3 regions of the Mesorhizobium sp. P3_A2 genome follow, and region 1 is predicted to be linked to each of the others. Evidence: predicted binding sites of a transcription regulator. Region 1 holds the regulator's gene; each other region holds the start of a gene.
The links. The regulator LexA, encoded in region 1, represses DNA repair genes until DNA is damaged. The targets are predictions, from matches to a motif close to TGTTCNNNNTGTGTTCNG.

Region 1 (6,439 bases):
TAGGTCGGGACACCATCCGAACGCAGGATGATGAAATCGTCGAGATCCTTGTTGGGAAAGCGCACCTCGCCCTGCACGCGGTCATGCACCACAGTCTCGCCCTCGGTCGGCGCCTTGATGCGGATAGCGCCCTTGACGCCGGCAGGCGCCTCGGAGGGGTCGCGGTCGCGCCAAGCACCATTGTAGCGTGGCGGCAGGCTCTTGGCGCGTGCCGCCTCGCGCATCGCCTCGAGCTCGGCGGGAGTCTCGTAGGCGTAGTAGGCCTTGCCCAGGCGCACCAACTCCTCGGCCACCTCGCGGTGGCGCGGCGCACGCTCGAACTGCGAGACGGCCTCGCCGTCCCAGGACAGGCCGAGCCAGGTCAGCCCATCGAGAATGGCCTGGGTTGCCGCTTCCGTGGAACGTTCGCGGTCGGTGTCCTCGATACGCAGCAGCATCGTGCCGTCAGTGTGCTTGGCATACAGCCAGTTGAACAGCGCGGTGCGCGCGCCACCGATATGCAGGTAGCCGGTGGGCGAGGGGGCAAAACGGGTGACCACCCTGTTGGACATGGCAATTTTGCTGGACATGGCAATTCTCGGGCAAGGCTAGAAAAAGGGGGCGTGATCGCGCGGACTTTCGCGCTTTGCGCGTTCATGTAGCATAGGGGGTCTAGGGCGCAAGGGGCAGACCCGATGGCTGGACGTGGCCGGGGCGAGGATCAAGGCGAGGGCGCTGCGACAAGCGTCAACGAACGCTCCCTATTTGCCGACAGTCCCTATGCCGAGCCGATGCCCGTCGCGCTGCCCGAGACGCGACCTGGTCTCCGACCTTTGTCTCCGGGTGACACTGCGTCGGCGTCGGTCGACGCCGTGCCCGGGTCCGCCATTCGTCTGCGCAGGCTGCTACGCCGATCGACATGGCCAGCAATCCGCCGCAGCGTTGCCATGGCCGCCGTCACCGAACTCGACCGTGGCGTTGCCTTTCTGCTGGTGCCGGTTTTCCTGGCGGCCGGCGTCATCATTTATTTCTCGCTGGCCAGCGAGCCAGGCTTTGCCCAGCCAATCGCGATTGTGCTGCTAACGGCCTGTTGCGCAGCCGTCGCCCGGTCCTGGCCGAAGACGCATCTGCTCTGCATGGCAGCGATGCTGTGTGCGCTCGGCGTGGTCGCCGCCAAAGTCGAAACCTGGCGCGCCGGAACGCAGATGCTCGGCTCCGAGATCCAGACACGACTGACCGGACGCGTCGTCAGTCTCGAGCAGATGGAGAACGGCCGCGTCAGGCTGACGCTCGACGTTATTTCCACCGCTCACCCAAAGCTGCGCTACGCGCCAGAGCGGGTCAGGCTCTCGGCGCGCACCGTTCCCGCCGATATGACCGCCGGCTCCCTGATCACCGGCTATGCCAGGCTGTTGCCGCCGACCGGTCCGGTGCGGCCGGAGAGCTACGATTTCTCCTTCGACAGCTATTTCACCGGGATCGGCGGCAGCGGCTTCTTTCTCGGTAATCCGAAAACCATTGCTTCGCAGGGCCTGCCGCCGCTGACCGCACGGCTCTCGTCGGCAATCGAGAATGCGCGCGAAAACATTGCCGACCATATCAGGGGCAAGATCGGCGGCGCCGAAGGCGAGATTGCCGCGGCGCTCATGGTCGGTGTGCGCGCCGGCATTCCGGACGAGGTCAACGAGGCGATGCGGCGCACCGGCATCTACCACATCATCTCCATTTCCGGCCTGCACATGGCGCTGGTCGCCGGCACCATCATGGCATTGCTGCGTGGCGCCTTTGCGCTGTTTCCGGATTTCTCCTCGCGCCGGCCGGTGAAGAAATATGCGGCGGCGGCAGCGCTTGTCTCCATTGCCGCCTATCTCGTCATCTCAGGCATTGTTGTCGCTGCCGAGCGCAGCTTCATCATGCTGGCGGTCATGCTGGTCGCGGTGCTGTTCGATCGTGCAGCGCTCACCATGCGCAATCTGGCGATCTCGGCCATCGCCGTCATCTTGGTGTCGCCGCATGAGGTTGTCGGCCCGAGTTTCCAGATGTCGTTCGCCGCCACCGCCGCCCTAGTCGGCGCCTATGCCGGCTGGGCTGACTACCGCGCCGACAAGGTGAGAACGCCGCCCGCAAGGCGCTCGTTCGTCGGCTTCCTGTCGCGAAAATTCGTGCTGGCCATGGGCGGTCTCGCCATGACATCGATCATCGCAGGCAGCGCCACTTTGCTGTTTGCCATCTGGCATTTCCAGCGTGTGTCGCCGCTCAGTCTGCTCGCCAATCTGGCGGTGATGCCGATCGTCTCGCTGGTCGTCATGCCGTTTGCGGTGCTCAGCGCGCTGGCCATGCCGTTCGGCGCCGATGGGCCGTTCCTCTATGTCATGGGCAAGGGGCTGACGACGATGATCGCCATCTCCGCCTGGATTTCTCAGCGCTCGCCGGTCGATGCCGTCGGGCTGATCTCCATCCGCTCGGTGCTGCTGGTAGCGGTCGCCCTCGTCATCGCCACCATGGCCACCACCTGGCTGAGGCTGGCGGCCGTTCCTTTCGCGCTGGCCGGCCTGTTGACTGTGCCGCAGGTGCGCACGCCCGATGTGCTTATCTCGGAGGATGCGCATCTGGTGGCATTGCCGATCGGCGGCGGCGAACTCGCGCTCAACCGGGAACGCTCGAACGAATTCACCACCGATAATTGGAAACGGGCATTGAGAGCCGAAACCATTATCCCGCCTGAGATTTTCGAGGCAACGGACACGCGGTTCGATCTAGACCCGCTCGACCTGCCGCCAGGCTCGCCCTTCTATTGCACAGGCAATCTCTGCATTGCCCGGCACCCCGCCGGAGCCATCATCGCGCTGGCAAAAGACCGCAACACAGCGCGGCCAGCCTGCGCTTTCGCGAGCCTGATCGTCATCGACGACGCCACCGCCTACAATCCGTGCCGCGACCCGCTGGTGCTGGTCCTGACCAAGAAGCAACTTGCCCGCGATGGTAGTGCCGCCGTCTTCTTCGACCCACAATCGGCCGCGACAGCGCCAACCATCCGCTTCGCCGTCGACAAGCCCTATCGTCCCTGGCACGAGCAACGCCGCTTCTCACGCGAAGCGCGTGGAATGCCGCCTTACAAGCAGCCCGAGAAGTACAAACCTAAACCGGCTCAGTAGCGCCTGATCAGCCCAACCAGCTTGCCCTGCACCTTGACCCTGTCCGGCCCGAAGATGCGGGTTTCGTAGGCCGGGTTGGCGGCTTCCAGCGCGATCGAGGCGCCCTTGCGGCGGAAGCGCTTCAGCGTCGCTTCCTCTTCATCGACCAGCGCCACCACGATCTCGCCGGGGCTCGCCGTATCGGCATTGCGAATGATCACCGTGTCGCCGTCGAAAATGCCGGCCTCGATCATCGAGTCACCCTTGACCTCGAGCGCGTAGTGTTCGCCGCCCATGATCATGTCCGGCGGCACCGAGATCGAATGGGTCTGGTGTTGGATGGCGTCGATCGGCACACCGGCGGCGATGCGGCCCATCACCGGGATCGACACCGCGGAAACCGCGTCGTCATTGCCGGCCGACATCGAACGAGAAGAGGAGGCCGGTTTGATCTGGCGGCCGAGACCGCCTTGCCCCTGACCACCTTGACCGAGACTGCCCTGGATGACGCTCGGCGAAAACTTCTTCGCCGCGTTGAGGCCGGGCGCGATCGAGTCGGGCAGCCGCAGCACTTCCAATGCTCGAGCCCGGTTCGGCAGCCGGCGAATGAAGCCGCGCTCCTCCAGCGCCGTGATCAGGCGATGGATACCGGACTTCGAGGCAAGGTCGAGCGCCTCCTTCATCTCGTCGAAAGACGGCGGGATTCCGCTCTCCTTCAGGCGTTCATGGATGAACATCAGGAGTTCATGTTGTTTGCGCGTCAGCATCGCGGCCCCCACGGGTTCTGAAACCAGAATCGGAAAAAACAAACCCAGAACAAACACTATCTGTTCCAGTTGTGTTCCGCAACCTTTTAAAGTTTAATGAATGTGTTGACGTTTTGTTCAGCGTAACATCAGGACGCTGCAGGCGGCACCCGCGGCGGCGGCAGGAGCGAAGGGCTCGCGCACGATCAAGCCGTTGGCGTCGGCCAGCATTCTCAACATCGAGGAATCCTGGATGCCGAACGGCGTCGCCACCCGTGCGCCGGTTTCTTCGCTCACCACGGCGCGCACATAGTCCTGCCTCAGATCATTGGCCGGCATCGCGGCGCCAAGTTGCGCCGGACGGATATCCTGCCGATGGACGCGGCCGCCGAGCTGCGCCAAAAGCGGCTTCAAAAACAGCTGCGAACAGACCAGGCTCGCCACCGGATTGCCGGGCAGGCCGATGCACCTGATGTCGCCGAGCCGCCCGAACATCAGCGGCTTGCCGGGGCGCATGGCGAGTTTCCAGAAATCGAGCTTCATGCCTTCGCCGGTCAGCACGTCATGCACGAGGTCGTGGTCGCCGACCGAAGCGCCACCGAGCGTGACGATGACGTCGGCCTTTGCCGCGACAGCCTTGCGCACCAGCGCCGCTATGTCGGCCTTGCGATCTGCCGCGATGCCGAGATCAAGCGCTTTGGCGCCGACAGACTGCGCGGCGGCCACAACACCGTAAGCGTTGGAGGAGATAATCTGATCCGGACCGGGGTCACGCCCCGGCGGCAGCAATTCGTCGCCGGTGGCGATGATCGCGACCAGAGGTCGGCGCACGACGTTGAGCATCGGATGATTGGCCGACGCCGCAAGCGACAATGCGGCCGGATCGAGCACGCGACCTTTTTGCAGGAGCAGGTCGCCTTGCGAGAAATCCAGTCCACGGCGGCGGATGTTACGGTCTTTCGCGGTCGGCTCGGTGACCTCGATATGGCCATTGCCAAGGTCGCGGACATTCTCCTGGATGACGATCGTGTCGGCACCTTCGGGCACCGGCGCGCCGGTGAAAATGCGGACAGCCTCCGCCCTGCCGACCGAGCCGTCAAAGCCGCGCCCTGCGGGCGCCATGCCGATCACCGAAAGCCGCGCCGGGGCGGACGCCACATCCTGCGCCCGCGCGGCATAGCCGTCCATGGCGGAGGCGTTGAAAGGCGGCTGGGTGCGTAGCGCCACGACAGGCTCCGCCAGCACCCGGCCGGCAGCATCCGCCAGCGCGATGCTTTCACCCGGCAGCGGCACAGCGCCTTCCAGCAGGCGCTTCAGCGCCTCGGCCACGGGAACCAGCGCCATCAGGCGCCCGCCTTGTAGTCGCCGGACTTGCCGCCGGTCTTTTCCACCAGCCTTATGCCGGAAATCACCATGGCGCGATCGGCCGCCTTGGCCATGTCGTAAATGGTCAGGCATGCCACCGAGGCAGCGGTCAGCGCCTCCATTTCGACCCCGGTCTTGCCGGTGACGCGGGCCAGTGCCGTGACCCTGAGGCCAGGCAGCGCCGCGTCCGGCTCGATGTCGACCGACACCTTGGTCAACAGCAGAGGATGGCAGAGCGGGATCAGCTCATGCGTCTTCTTGGCCGCCATGATGCCGGCGATGCGTGCTGTGCCCAGCACGTCGCCCTTCTTGGCGTCACCGTCGAGGATCATTTTCAGGGTTTCCGGCCGCATCGAGACAAAACCCTCGGCAATCGCCGTGCGCGTCGTCTCCGCCTTGTCGCCGACATCGACCATGTTGGCCTCGCCCTTGGCGCCGAGATGGGTGAGGGCGGCTGGCATCCTCAGACGGCCTCTGCCGGCGTCTTGCCCGTCAGAAGCAGGCGCGTTGCCGCCGCCACATCCTCTTGCCGCATCAGGCTTTCGCCGACAAGGAAGGTTTCGATGCCGGCCTTTTGCATCCTGAGGCAATCGTCATGCGTGAAAATACCGCTCTCGCTGACCAGCAAGCGGTCGCCCGGCACCATCGACGCCAGCCGCTCGGAGGTTTCCAGGCTGGTTTCGAACGTTCTAAGATTGCGGTTATTGATGCCGATCAGCCGCGACGAGAGTTTTACCGCGCGCTCGGTCTCGGCTTCGTCATGCACCTCGATCAGCGCATCCATGCCGAGTTCGAATGCGGTCGCTTCCAATTCGCTCGCCAAGGCATCGTCGACGCTGGCCATGATGATCAGGATGGCGTCGGCGCCCCAGGCGCGGGCCTCGTAGACCTGGTAGGGGTCAAACAGGAAATCCTTGCGCAGCGCGGGCAGCGACACCGCCTTGCGGGCGTTGGTTAGAAATTCCGGCGCGCCCTGGAAAGACGGCGCATCGGTCAGCACCGAAAGACAGGCAGCGCCGCCTTTCTCATAGGCCTGCGCCAGCGCTGGCGGGTCGAAATCGGCACGGATCAACCCTTTGGAAGGGCTCGCCTTCTTGATTTCGGCGATCAGGGCAAAGTTGCCGGATCGGCGCTTCGCCTCGAGCGCCGCGAGAAAGCCGCGCGGCGCGTCGGCGTCCTTGGCCCGTGCCTTGATCTCGGCCAGCGGTATCAGCG
Region 2 (6,439 bases), on a different contig from region 1:
GGTGATGTCGTTCTGCGATTGCAGCAGACCGGCGATCATGAAGCTCTGGCCGTTCTTCAGGTCGACCGACGTCCTGGCGCGGCGCACGATAAAGCCCGGCACCGAAATCTCACCGATATTGTAGGAGGCCGAGGCATCGATCGAAGAGACTTCCGGCGCGATGTCGAGGCTGACCAGCCCGTCCTTCAGCACGGTCGGCGTGAAATCCAGGCTGACACCGTATTTCTTGTAGCTGACGGAGATCTTGCCATTGTCCTCGGAGACCGGGATCGGGAACTCGCCGCCGGCGAGGAAGCTTGCCGTCTGGCCCGAACGGGCGATCAGGTTCGGCTCGGCCAGCCGCCTGGCAAGGCCACGCTCCTCCAGCGCCTTGATGGCAACGTCGATCGACAGGCCGTTCGACAGCAGCCGGCCGATGATCTCGCCATTGCCCGCCGCCGGCAGCGCGCCAGGCTCGATGGTGACGTCGCGCCCGCCAAGGCCGTAAGCGAAATTGGCGCTGTATTTGGCGCCGAGATCCTGTCCGGCCTGGCGGTTGATCTCGACGAAGCGGACGTTGAGCTGAACCTGCTGCGAAGACGAGATGTTGACCGAATTGATCACTTCCTCATTGCCGGAGAAGCGGCTGGCGATCTTGCTCGCCTTCTCGGCGGCGACCGCGTCATCCGCCTCGCCCGACAGCACGACGCGGCCATTGGCCGAGCCGACCTTGATCTTGGCGTCCGGCACGCTGGCACGAATGGTGCTGGCCAGCTGGTCGGTGTCCAGCGTCACCTCAATGTCGACGGTGCCGACCAGTTGCTTGTTCTCGTCGAACAGCGCGATTCCGGTGGTGCCGAGATTGTTGCCCAGCACATAGAAGGATTTGTCGGTCAGCGGATTGACGTTGGCGATCTCCGGATCGCCGATGACGATCTGGTAGAAGGCGGCATTGGTCATGATCGTCTTCGGCTTGCCCTTGGCCACCTTGATCGACGCATTCTTGGTCGACGACACGTAGACGATGTCGTTGTCGGCCCTGGCCGGCGCACTGAGGCCGAGCATTGCGGCCGCGGCGAGGCAAGCCGCCATCGCAAGCGCCCGCATTGGGCGCAGCCCTTTCGTCATCCGATATGCATGAAATCCCGACATCTGTCCCGTCCCTCGCCCGGTCCCCACCGGCAGTTATGGCTGGTCCCGCGTAGGAACCTGGTATTCTTCGACCTGCGTGCCGCGCGTCACGATGATCGTCTTGAATTTCGGCTTCTCAGGCTCCTTGGTCGCGGCAGTGAACAGCGCGCCGGCAGCGGCCTGGACGCCGGAGGCGACCGACCCGCCGAAGGATGAGATGGTGGTGACGCCGTCCTTTGCGGCGCCGCCGTCAGCGGAAGAGCGGAGCGACAGCGACAAGGTGCCGACAGTGCGGGCAAGCGCCACTTTCTGCGCGCCGTCCGTCGTCACCTCGATGGTCACGGAATTGGCGATCTGCGGCGTGGTCTGGCGCTCGTCGGCGCCCTGGCCGACGGTCAGCACCCTGGCGTCGGAGACGACGATTTCGGAGGTAACGGTCGAACCGGCCGCGCCTTGCGCATTCTTGGCCACTTCCTGGATTTCGCCGGCATCGCGTGTCAGCACCACGTCGACCCGGTCGCCCGGCATCACGAAGCCGCCGACACCGGCGATCTCGTCGGTGCGGATGGTCACCGCCCGCATGCCGGGCGTCATCATGTTGGACAGGGTCGCGCGGCCGTTCGGCCCCGACAGCTTGCTGAGCAGCACCGGCTCGTTGATCTCGATCGGCGACAGCACAACACGGCTGCCTTCGGCAAGCAATGCATTGATGGTGGTGAAGGCTCCCTGCGGCACGGACTCTTCCGACCACGGGATTTCGGTGAGCTGTGCGCGATCGAGTTCCATGCCGTAACGCAACGGTGCGTTGGCCACCACAATGGTCTTGAACTCAACTTTTGGGGTCACGGGCGCCGGGATCGCCGCCGTCTTTTCCTCGGCATCGGTCCTGGCCTGGCTCTTGACCCAGAAATCCGCGGCAAAGATCGAGATCGCGCCGAAAACGGCGGCGATGCCGATCATCGTTATGGCCTTGCCCCTCACAACTAACCCCTGACACCTAGTGGTCTTTTATTTGTTGAGGCCCACGCTAGGCCGCATAGTTAAAGATTCAGGAATCCCGGGCGCCCCACACGGGCCTATTTCCGCCGGCTTGGTTATCGAAAGGTTTTAGGATAAGAAGGGGTTAAATCCCCGAACGTAACAGGAACTTCCGTCGCTTGGCGCTGAAAAGCGTGGCAGTATCGGCGGGTGATTCGCGGCACCGGATTCTATGGCAGGCATGGACGACAATAACGACCTTTTCGGCAATCTGGACAACAAGCCCCAGCCGGTTCGGACGCCGACGCGCCCGGCTGATCCGCTGGTGCAGGCCGCGAAACGCCCTGCTGCGACCAAGGACGGCAGCGAAGGCTATAGCGCTGCCGACATCGAGGTGCTGGAAGGGCTGGAGCCGGTGCGGCGCCGTCCCGGCATGTATATTGGCGGCACCGATGACAAGGCGATGCACCATCTGTTCGCCGAGGTCATCGACAATTCGATGGACGAGGCGGTAGCCGGCCATGCCACCTTCATCGACGTCGAGCTTTCGGCCGACGGGTTTCTGACCGTTACCGACAATGGCCGCGGCATCCCGGTCGATCCGCATCCGAAATTCAAGAAGCCGGCGCTCGAAGTCATCATGACGACGCTGCATTCGGGCGGCAAATTCGACTCCAAGGTTTATGAGACCTCGGGCGGCCTGCACGGCGTCGGCGTCTCCGTCGTCAATGCGCTGTCGGACCATCTCGAAGTCGAAGTGGCGCGAGGGCGCCAGCTCTACCGCCAAAGATTCTCTCGTGGCGTACCGGTAAGCTGGCTGGAGCAGCTCGGCGAGGTGCACAACCGACGCGGCACCAAGATTCGTTTCCATCCCGACGAGCAGATTTTCGGCAAGGGCGCAGCCTTCGAGCCGGCGCGGCTCTATCGCATGACGCGCTCGAAAGCCTACCTGTTTGGCGGTGTAGAGATCCGCTGGAGCTGCGATCCGTCGCTGATCAAGGAAAAGGACCAGACGCCGGCCAAGGCGGAGTTCCATTTCCCCGGCGGCCTGAAGGACTACCTCAAGGCATCGCTCGGCGACGACTTCCAGGTGACGCGAGAAATCTTCGCCGGCAAGAGCGAGAAGCAGGGCGGCCACGGTTCGCTCGAATGGGCGGTGACCTGGTTCGGCGGCGACGGCTTCATCAATTCCTACTGCAACACCATCCCGACCGGCGAAGGCGGCACGCATGAGGCCGGCTTCCGCAACGTGCTGACGCGGGGCTTGCGCGCCTATGCCGACCTCGTCGGCAACAAGCGCGCCTCGATCGTCACCTCCGAAGATGTCATGATCTCGGCGGCAGGCATGCTGTCGGTGTTCATCCGCGAGCCGGAATTCGTCGGCCAGACCAAGGACCGGCTGGCAACAATCGAGGCCATTCGCATCGTCGAGACCGCCATCCGAGATCCTTTCGACCATTGGCTGGCCGACAACCCGCAGGAAGCCTCCAAGCTCTTGGAATGGGTGATCGCGCGCGCCGACGAGCGGGTGCGCCGGCGTCAGGAAAAGGAAGTGTCGCGCAAGAGCGCGGTGCGCAAGCTCAGGCTGCCCGGCAAGCTCGCCGACTGCACGCAGAATGCCGCCGCGGGTGCAGAACTCTTCATCGTCGAAGGCGACTCGGCCGGTGGCTCGGCCAAGCAGGCGCGCGACCGCGCCAGCCAGGCCGTCCTGCCGCTGCGCGGCAAAATCCTCAACGTCGCCAGCGCCGGCAACGACAAGCTGGCCGCCAATCAGCAGATTTCGGACCTGATCCAGGCGCTCGGCTGCGGCACGCGCTCAAAATACCGCGACGAGGATCTGCGCTACGACCGCGTGATCATCATGACCGACGCCGACGTCGACGGCGCCCACATCGCCTCGCTGCTGATCACCTTCTTCTACCAGGAAATGCCGAACCTGGTGAATGGCGGCCATCTCTATCTGGCGGTGCCGCCGCTCTATTCGATCCGGCAAGGCGGCAAGATCGCCTACGCCCGCGACGATGCGCACAAGGACGAACTCTTGCGAACCGAGTTCACCGGCCGCGCCAAGGTCGAGATCGGCCGCTTCAAGGGCCTGGGCGAAATGATGGCCGCGCAGCTCAAGGAAACCACCATGGACCCGAGGAAGCGCACGCTGCTCAGGGTCGATGTCATCGATGCCGTGGCGGCGACCAAGGATGCGATCGACGCGCTGATGGGAACCAAGCCTGAGGCCCGCTTCCGCTTCATCCAGGAACGCGCCGAATTCGCCGCGACGGAAGTGCTGGATATCTGAGCGTCAGCCGGTCTAGCCTGCGCTTCCGATACGGAGACCAGCCTGTGATCTGGGCGCGGCTGAAGAGCTATTTCGAAGCCAGTTTGGCGGGGCTGACTCAGCCGACACGCTCGGACTGGATTTTCGCGCTGCGCACCGTTTCGGCCGGCCTGATCGCGCTTCTCGTTGCCTACGCGCTAAAACTCGACCACCCGCAATGGGCGATGATGACAGTCTTCATCGTCGCCCAGCCGGTCGCCGGCATGGTGCTGGCGAAAGGCTTTTACCGGCTGCTCGGCACGCTGGCCGGTGGGCTTGCGGCGATCGGCATCACCTCCGTTTTCGGGACCAACCCCTGGCTGCTGGTCACGGCGTTGTCCGTCTGGATTGGCCTGTGCACGCTGGTCTCGTCGCTGCTGCGCAACCCGGAAGCCTATGGCGCCGCACTTGCTGGTTATACCGCAATGATCATTGGGCTGCCGGCCTTCGGCCAGCCGCATGTGATCGTCGATCTCGCTGTCGCGCGCTGCGCCGAGATCGTGCTCGGCATCGTCTGTGCCGGGCTGACCAGCCGGCTGATCCTGCCCAAGCTGGCGGCCGACGCCATCATCTCCAGGCTGAAGCGCAGCATCCTCGACCTTGCCATTTATGCGGGCGGCGCTTTTTCCGGCGGAGACCCGGCGACGCTGGCCGGCCTGCATCGCAAGCTGATTGCCGACGCCCAGACGCTGGCCGAGATGCGCACCTATGCAAGGCTCGAAGCGCCGAGCTTCGCCACCCGCGCCCATCCGGTCCGGCGCACCATCGGCCAGCTTCTGTCGGCACTGTCGGCCGCACGTGCCTTGCATTCTCACGCCGCTCCCAAAAACGCGGCACTCATTCCGGTGCGCTCGGAACTGCAGTCGCTGGTCAGCGAACTAGCAGCCACGCCCGAGGCGCTGGACGACACGTCACCATGGGTGACGCTGCTCGACGCGATTGCCGGCAAGGCCAGGCAAATGCCCGACGCCTCGACCGATCAAGGCGACGACAGGGTCGGCACCATAACACGCCTCACCATCGCCGCCGATTTTGCCGAAGCCTTCAAGCAGGTGCTGCGCGGCCTCGACGCTTTGCGCGCACCGGTGACCCGCCCAGGTCGGGGCAATAGGCAGCAGCCCGCGCTGGTGGTGCACCGCGACTACCCCGGCGCTTTTCGCAATGCCATACGCGCCGCCATTGCCACGCTGGCGGTCGCCGCCTTCTGGCTGACGACGAAATGGTCCGACGCGGCCGGCACCGTCATTCTCGTGGCCGTCGTCTCCAGTCTTTTCGCCGCCCGGCCTGACCCGGTGCAGGTGTCATGGGGCTTCTTTAGGGGAACGCTGCTGGCTTTGCCCTTTGCCTTCCTTGTCGGCCAGGTCGCGCTGCCCGCCCTGCCCGGCTTCGGCTGGTTCACGCTGTTTGTGGTGCCGATCCTGATACCGACGGCGCTGGGCATGGCCAATCCGCGCACCGTCGGCGTGGCGACGGCCTTTGCCATCAACTTCCTCGCCTTCCTCAGCCCGCATCAGGCGATGACCTACGCTCCAGGCCCATTCTTCGCCGGCTCGGCGTCGGTGCTGGTCGGCATCCTGCTGGCAATCGGCGTCTTCATCGTGGTGCTGCCCGCCAACCCATGGCTCGCGGCCAACCGCATCGTGCGCGCCATGCGTGAGGACCTGGCCCGGCTTTGCCTGCATGAGCGTGTGCCGCGGCGTTCGGCCTTCGAGAGCCTTGCCTATGACCGCATCAACCAGCTGATGCCGCTCTTGCAGAACGCCGGCAGGAAAGGCGATGCCGTCCTCGGCGGTGGCGTCGCCGCCGTCACCGTCGGCCTCGAAATCCTGCGGCTGCGCACCGCGCAGCAGAGCCCGGCCACGCCTTCCGAAACCGCGCTTTCGATCGGCAATTTCCTGCGCGGCCTGGCGCGTGAACTGCTCTTTCGCGCACCCGGCGATCCGCAGACGGCGACGGTCGCCGTCGCCCGGCAATACGCAGCCGCCCTCAGCGAGCGCAGCGGCAGTGCCGACACGCTGCAGATCGCAGCCTCGCTAC
Region 3 (6,439 bases), on a different contig from region 1:
AAAACGGCTGATTTCCATCGACCGCCTGACGGCCATGGAGCGCGAGTCGGCACGGCTCGACGGCGAGCGCAGCCAGCTGATCGCGGCCCAGGCGCAAGCCCAGGGCAAGATTGCCGAGATCAATTTGCAGATACTCCAGATCGATCTCGAACTCGGCACCGAGGTCAACAAGGATTTGCGCGAGATCGACGCCAAGGTCGGCGAACTGACGGAGCGCAAGATCGCCGCCGAGGACCAGCTCAGACGCATCGACATCCGAGCGCCGCAGGACGGCGTCGTGCAGCAGTCCATTGCCCACACAATCGGCGGCGTCATCACCCCTGGCCAGACGATCATGCAGATCGTGCCCGACAGCGACAGCCTGGCCGTCGAGGCCAGGATCGCGCCGAGCGACATCGACCAGCTATGGGTCGGCCAGCCGGCCGCACTGCGCTTCTCGGCCTTCAACCAGCGCACCACGCCGCAGATCAACGGCACGGTCGAGCGCACCTCGCCGGACACGACCACCGACCAGCGCACCGGCATCAGCTACTACACCGTGCGCATCGCGACCACGAGCGCGGAAGTGGCTCGCCTTGGCGAGATCAAGCTGGTTCCGGGCATGCCGGTCGAATCCTTCATCAAGACCGCCGACCGGACCGTGATTTCCTACCTCGTCAAGCCGCTGCAAGACCAGATCAACCGCGCCTTCAGGGAGTGAGGCCAACGGGGTGCCAAGGATGATGCTCCTGCCGTTCCTGCGTTGGCCAATGCGTCGCCGCCACGGCAGGTCGGGCAGGTTGAGATGGCTGGCCATGCTGGCCCCATTCATCCTGTTGTTCGGCTACATCGTTTCCGGCTTCCTGGGCGTTCGGTTCGACTCGCCCTGGGCCGTGCTCAGGCACCTTGCGGCATTTCCGAACTGTAGCACTGCCCGCGCCGTCGGCCTGGCCCCTGCGCGTTTGGGAGAACCGGGCTACTGGCCGACGCACGACGCCGACCATGACGGCATAGCTTGCGAGCCCTGGAATGGGGCAAGCGCAAGCGGCGTCAAGGTGCATCGCTATTGGCGCACCGGCCGATAGTTTTCACAGCTCCTTTTCCGCCAGTTCGCGGAAGGCGTCGGGGACCGAGCGCCGGGCCTCCAGCGCCACCGCGCCATAGCCGACCGCCTCTCTGCCAAAGCGCTGGCGGATCTTGTCGATGGCACGGTCGGCGCCAAAGCGCGCCAGGCCCTTTTTGCTGCCGGGCCGCTGCTTCTCGTCATCGAGGCCGAGCGGTAGCTCGAGCTGCAGCTCGGCACTGTCTTCCAACTGCGACACCGAGATCGCTAGCAGCGAGATGGTCTTTTCCCGAGGGTTGGCGGCCAGCACGCCGCGTACCAGCTCCTCGGCGATTTCGGCCAGCATCGCGGTCGCCGAAACCGGCTGATCAAGCGTCACCGAGCGCGTGACCGCGTGCAGATCGGCGAAACGCACCCGCACCGTCACCGTGCGGCCGGGTCGCGATTTTGCCCTGAGCCGGCTGGCGACCCGGTCTGCCAGATGCAGAAGAACAGGTCCGAACACATGGGCCTCGGCCGGCCGCTTGCCGAGCGCCGACTGCGCGCCGGCCGAATGCGCCCGCCGGTGCGTCTCGAGTTTTCGCGGATCTCGGTTCCACGCCAGCGATGCCAGCTTCTCGCCGGCGGCGGGGCCGAGCAGCCGGCGCAACGCGCCGCTGTGGGTCTTGGCCAACTGGCCGATGGTCTCGATGCCGATCTCGGCCAGCCGCGCTTTGGTCGCCGGGCCGACGCCCCACATCAACCCGACCGGCAGGTCGTGCAGGAAGGCGAGCTCCGTTGCCGGATCGACCACCACCAGCCCGTCGGGTTTCGCCACTTGCGAGGCGATCTTGGCCAGGTGCTTGGTGCGCGCCACGCCGATCGAGATCGGCAGGCCGAGTTCAGCCCGCACACGCCGCCGCACCCTGGCGGCGATCTCGGCCGGCGACCCGAACAGATGCGTGCAGCCGGCGACATCGGCAAAGGCCTCGTCGATCGAGATGCGCTCGACCAGCGGCGTGAAATCGTCGAGCACTTTGATCGCGGCGTCGCCCAGCCTCTGGTATTCGCCGAAATTTCCGCCGACAAAGATCAACTGCGGGCAAAGCTCCCGCGCGCGCCGCCCCGGCATCCCGCCGCGCACGCCAAAAACCCTGGCCTCGTAGGATGCGGCCAGCACGACACCGCCGCCGACGGCAATCGGCTTGCCCCTGAGCGACGGGTCGAGCAGCTGCTCGACCGAGGCATAGAAGGCATCGAGATCCGCATGCAGGATGGTGGCTTCCATCCCGGCCGTTCCTTTGGGCGTTGCAGCATTAGCCGCGTCTGTTGCTAGGGGTGGTTTTAGCGAACAAATAGAGAACAAACAGGGTCCGCTGTCAAGCGAGCGCCTACCTCCAGTGAATTCGCTGGAGAACCGGCCGTCGATTGAGCCGCCTTCCGCCGGGCGCTGGGAACATTGTCCCTCGTCGCCGCGTTCATTGTCTCGATGGGACATTGTTTCGTGGAGGCCGGTATGGGCCAGTTCGAAATGATCGACCTCGTCAGCGTCGTTGACGCCTGCGCGAGCGATCGCGTTGCCGGGCACTGCGTGTCTATGGCCAAGGCCGTGGAGGAGTTGCGGGTGCTGACCGGTGATTTCGTGTCGCCGGACGAGGCAGTCGCCAACGCACTGTCGGCGGTGGCGCTGGGACGCGGCTGCGCGGTGCTGTTCGACGAACAGCCGGGCGCCGATATCTTGCTGATGCCCTAGGCTCAAATGCCGCAAGGCGCTTGAATGGGTCGTCCTCCCCGGGCGGCCTCGGCGGCTCTGCCGGAAGCTCGATCATCACGTTGGTGGCTGCCCGGTGATGTCGTATCTAGCATTCGACGCCTGCTCGATAAGTTACGCCACGACGGTCATGGCTCCGCTGGTCGCGACCTAAGTATCACAGCCAATAGGGCCTAAGGTCTGATCAGTATAGGGCGTCAGTCGCGCAAAGGGCTGATCCGCTCTGTGATTTTCATATTTATCTTACATTTCAATCAGTTACAAAAATGTCTCCAGCCTTTTGCAAGCCGATTGTCGCGCATCGCAACCACATTTATCTAAAGTTTACTCCATCGAATTAGCAAATTCTCATACGGCGCTGCTATAGCGAGTCGGCGGAGATGGGCTATCCCCCGAGGAGGTATCATGACATCCCGAAAAACTCTTTTGGCGGCGCTTGCCGCGTTTGCGCTCCTGGCCTCTCCGGCCCTGGCTGGTGCTGGTGGTAACGGTAACGGTGGTGGTCACGGCCATGGCGGTGGCAACGGCGGCGGCAACGGCCATGGCGGCGGCAACGGCAGTAGCGGCAAATCCGGCAACAGCGCCTCGCATGGCAAATCGGCATCGGCTCATGCCGGCAAGAAGGCCTCGACCGACGACCAGGCTGTCGATGACGTCGAAGTCGCCGCGACGCCCAAGGAAAAGAACATCCACGCCAAGCTTGGCCGGCTGAACTCGCTGCAACGCAACATCAACGCCTATTTGAACTCCAAGAGCAAGAAGTTCGCTGGCGTTCAGGCTTATGTGACGGCGTCGGCAGTTGCCAAGAACGCCCAAGCCGCGGTTGACGAGGCAAATGCGGCGGTGACGGCGGCTGAGGAGGCGGTGGCCGCCCAGCAGGCGGCCTTCGATGCGGCGCATGTGGATACGCCGCCAACGGCCGAGGAGCAGGCGGCCCAGGACGCAACGATGGCGGATCTGGAGGCTGCGGTCACGGATGCTGAAGAAGCGGCTGCGAAGGCGCAGGAGGCTGCGGCCGACGCTGCTGCCAATATCCCGTCGCTCGATGATGCACTCGCCGATATGGCCAACAAGCCGGTCGACCCCGAGGTCACCGAATGGGCCAACGGCGTGCTTGCCGAGAAGATCGACCAGATGGCCGCCACGCTGACTCCTCCGGCAACGCCGTAAAGCCGATCGCGGCTAAAACGGCCAGTCGAATGACCAAGCCGCCGGGGTTCGCCCCGGCGGCTTTTTTGACGGCACGGGGGAGCGCCAATATCAAGGGAAAACCGTTACTAACCCCAAGTACGGTATGGAAAATCTTCACTCCCGAGTGTAGCCTTCGCAATGCCGGGGTAACGGCATCGGGGGAGAACGACATGCCTAAGGTTTCAGAGCTCTTTTTCAAAACCGCCATCGTGTTCCTCATATTGGGGATCGCGGCCGGCTTGCAGATGGCCATTTCCGGCGAGCACAGCGCTTTTCCGGCGCATGCGCACATCAACCTGCTGGGCTGGGTGACCAGCGCCATCTTCGGCGGCTACTACGCGCTCAATCCGCAAAAGGCGGCACGCCGCATCGCCATGGTCCACTACTGGCTCTATACGGTTGGCGTGGTGATCATGCTGCCGGCCCTCTACGTGATGTTGCAGGGAAACCCGGCGCTTGAGCCCGTCGTTGCCGGAGGCTCGCTGATCGTCGCCGCTGCCGTTCTGATCTTTGCTTTCGTGGTTTTCTCGCCTGAAACGGCGCGCTCGGTCTCAGGCGTGCCGTCGCCCTCTCGCTAGACTTTCAGGCGTGCGGAGCACTTGGCGGCCGGGCCGGTGCCCGGGCCGTCTGCAGCCGATGGTTGCGGCGCCTGTCGGCGCCCGCCTCCGGCTCCTGGCCGTCGGCGGTTTCCAGGCCCGGTGCGAATTACTTTGTGACCGTTTGGCGCCGGAACCTTCCATTGGATAGCGCGTTGCGGCGTGGGTATTCGCTCTGCCTCATATACAGGCGTGGAGCAAGCGAAGCCGGCGAGGGGCAGACGGGCAGAGGGCAAAATCAAGCATGGGTTGGAGCACGATACAATGTCGAAAAGAGAAATCGGAACGTCCGCCTCATTGGGCAGACGCATTGCCGATCTGAAAGCCAGGATGCGAAACGCCAGGATTACCGAATACGAGATGCAGGCCTTCCAGAAGGTCGCTGCCATCATGGGGGGTAGCGAAGGGTCCCTACGCATCGATGCCGACGACCTGATGGCGGCGTCCTTCGTCACCGAGGCGCTGGGCGATTCCGCATCGAACTGAAGGTCCGGTCGCGCGCCCGTCGGCTCTCAAGCGCCGACGTTGCCCGGCGCCGGCGCGCAGGTCGCCGTCGGAGCGTGTACGCAGCACACGCTCAGCGTCGGGCGATTGCCTGTGCGCGCTGTGAAGAGCTCGGGGAGCGATCTCAATGGCGCTTGAAATACTGTACTTCGCGTTCGTGTTTCTCGGCCGCCTCACGGCTGTCGAAGGTGCCGAGGTTGCGTCGCCGTCCGGTCTTTTCATCGACCTTGCGCGAATAGAGGCGGTATTTTCCTGATTTGAGTTTTCTGATCATCGGTCTCTCCCTGGTCACCAGGGCGCCGCAGAAGCCAAGCCGCCAGGGCGCGCCGGCGTATCAGTCGCGATGCTCCGGCATCGCCTTGAGCTGATCCTTGGTCCAGCTGGTGACGGCGTGGACGTCGCCATCCTCGTCGCGCATGAAATCAAGCTGGCTGGTGGTGACCGCCACCGGCTTGGCGCCGATGCCAAGAAAGCCGCCGACGTCGATGACAACCTGACTGCCATGCAGATGATCGACAGAACCGATCTTCTCGTCCTCAGGGCCATAGATGGTCGCGCCTTCGAGTATGTCGGGCGTCAGTTCCGTGCTGGCGAGTCGTGCGTGATTGGTGTGATCCATGACCGGTCTCCTCTGGGTTGGACAATTTCCTAACCAGCGAACAGACGAAGAGTTCCGGTAAAACGCCACGAAAGTCCGGCGCGAATTGCTTCGAGCCTCACACTTCGTCGAAAGGGCCACCGCGCCGCGCGGGGTCGCGACCAATGGCGGCTTCCTCGGCATCGTCGGGCAAGGCATCGTCACTGTCCTGATAGGGGTTGTCGTCGTCTTCCTCGGGCAGGTCGCCTTCCTTCTCGACACCGGTGTCCGGCAGGCTTTCTTCATCTGCCCCGTCGGGCAGGATCCTTGCGCCACGCAACGCATCCCAGTCCTGCTGGCGCGGCGTCGGGGCTTCCACTTCGTCGCTTGGTTTTCTACGCGGGTCCATGATTTTCTCCTTGGTCAGTGCTTGCATCGAGTAGGTGGAACTCGCCGCCGGCAGGCAGGTTCCCCGAAACCGGTCCAGCTTGCTTGGGGACCACTTAGGAACCAGTGGGGGAACCACTTGGGGAACCAATTGCCGCTGGGCTGCATTTGCCAAAAGAAGACGATTCCAGACGGAGACCGGACAATGAAGATCTTTGTTTTCTTGCCGTGTGCGCTGCTGGCACTTGCCGGCCCTGCCGCCGCGCAAGACAGCGGCGAGGGCACTCCTCCCGTGCCTTGCCAGGCCCAGCCCCAGGATGGCGGCCAGCAGCCGCCCCTGGCCGATGACGGCAATGGCAATTCGACCGCCAATCTTGGTTCTTGCGGCGGCG

Region 2: parE (DNA topoisomerase IV subunit B) is a predicted target of LexA. The motif match lies at 2,242-2,259, and genes of this name have one in related genera.
Region 3: dinB (DNA polymerase IV) is a predicted target of LexA. The motif match lies at 2,369-2,386, and genes of this name have one in related genera.

Annotation. Positions count from the first base shown of each region.
Region 1 is NZ_JBFUGC010000003.1:129,251-135,689, reverse strand. Features, by position in the region: gene gltX (glutamate--tRNA ligase) at 1-551, opposite strand, end outside; gene AC1DXM_RS08115 (ComEC/Rec2 family competence protein) at 675-3,134, shown strand; gene lexA (transcriptional repressor LexA) at 3,128-3,880, opposite strand; gene AC1DXM_RS08105 (molybdopterin molybdotransferase MoeA) at 3,998-5,203, opposite strand; gene moaC (cyclic pyranopterin monophosphate synthase MoaC) at 5,203-5,685, opposite strand; gene trpC (indole-3-glycerol phosphate synthase TrpC) at 5,688-6,439, opposite strand, start outside.
Region 2 is NZ_JBFUGC010000017.1:48,410-54,848, forward strand. Features, by position in the region: gene AC1DXM_RS28855 (type II and III secretion system protein family protein) at 1-1,086, opposite strand, end outside; gene cpaB (Flp pilus assembly protein CpaB) at 1,165-2,091, opposite strand; gene parE (DNA topoisomerase IV subunit B) at 2,330-4,384, shown strand; gene AC1DXM_RS28870 (FUSC family protein) at 4,429-6,439, shown strand, end outside.
Region 3 is NZ_JBFUGC010000007.1:149,713-156,151, reverse strand. Features, by position in the region: gene AC1DXM_RS17655 (HlyD family type I secretion periplasmic adaptor subunit) at 1-700, shown strand, start outside; gene AC1DXM_RS17650 (excalibur calcium-binding domain-containing protein) at 795-1,064, shown strand; gene dinB (DNA polymerase IV) at 1,068-2,309, opposite strand; gene AC1DXM_RS17640 (hypothetical protein) at 2,538-2,774, shown strand; gene AC1DXM_RS17635 (hypothetical protein) at 3,198-3,962, shown strand; gene AC1DXM_RS17630 (hypothetical protein) at 4,154-4,561, shown strand; gene AC1DXM_RS17625 (hypothetical protein) at 4,844-5,065, shown strand; gene AC1DXM_RS17620 (hypothetical protein) at 5,208-5,357, opposite strand; gene AC1DXM_RS17615 (PRC-barrel domain containing protein) at 5,418-5,702, opposite strand; gene AC1DXM_RS17610 (hypothetical protein) at 5,800-6,069, opposite strand; gene AC1DXM_RS17605 (hypothetical protein) at 6,253-6,439, shown strand, end outside.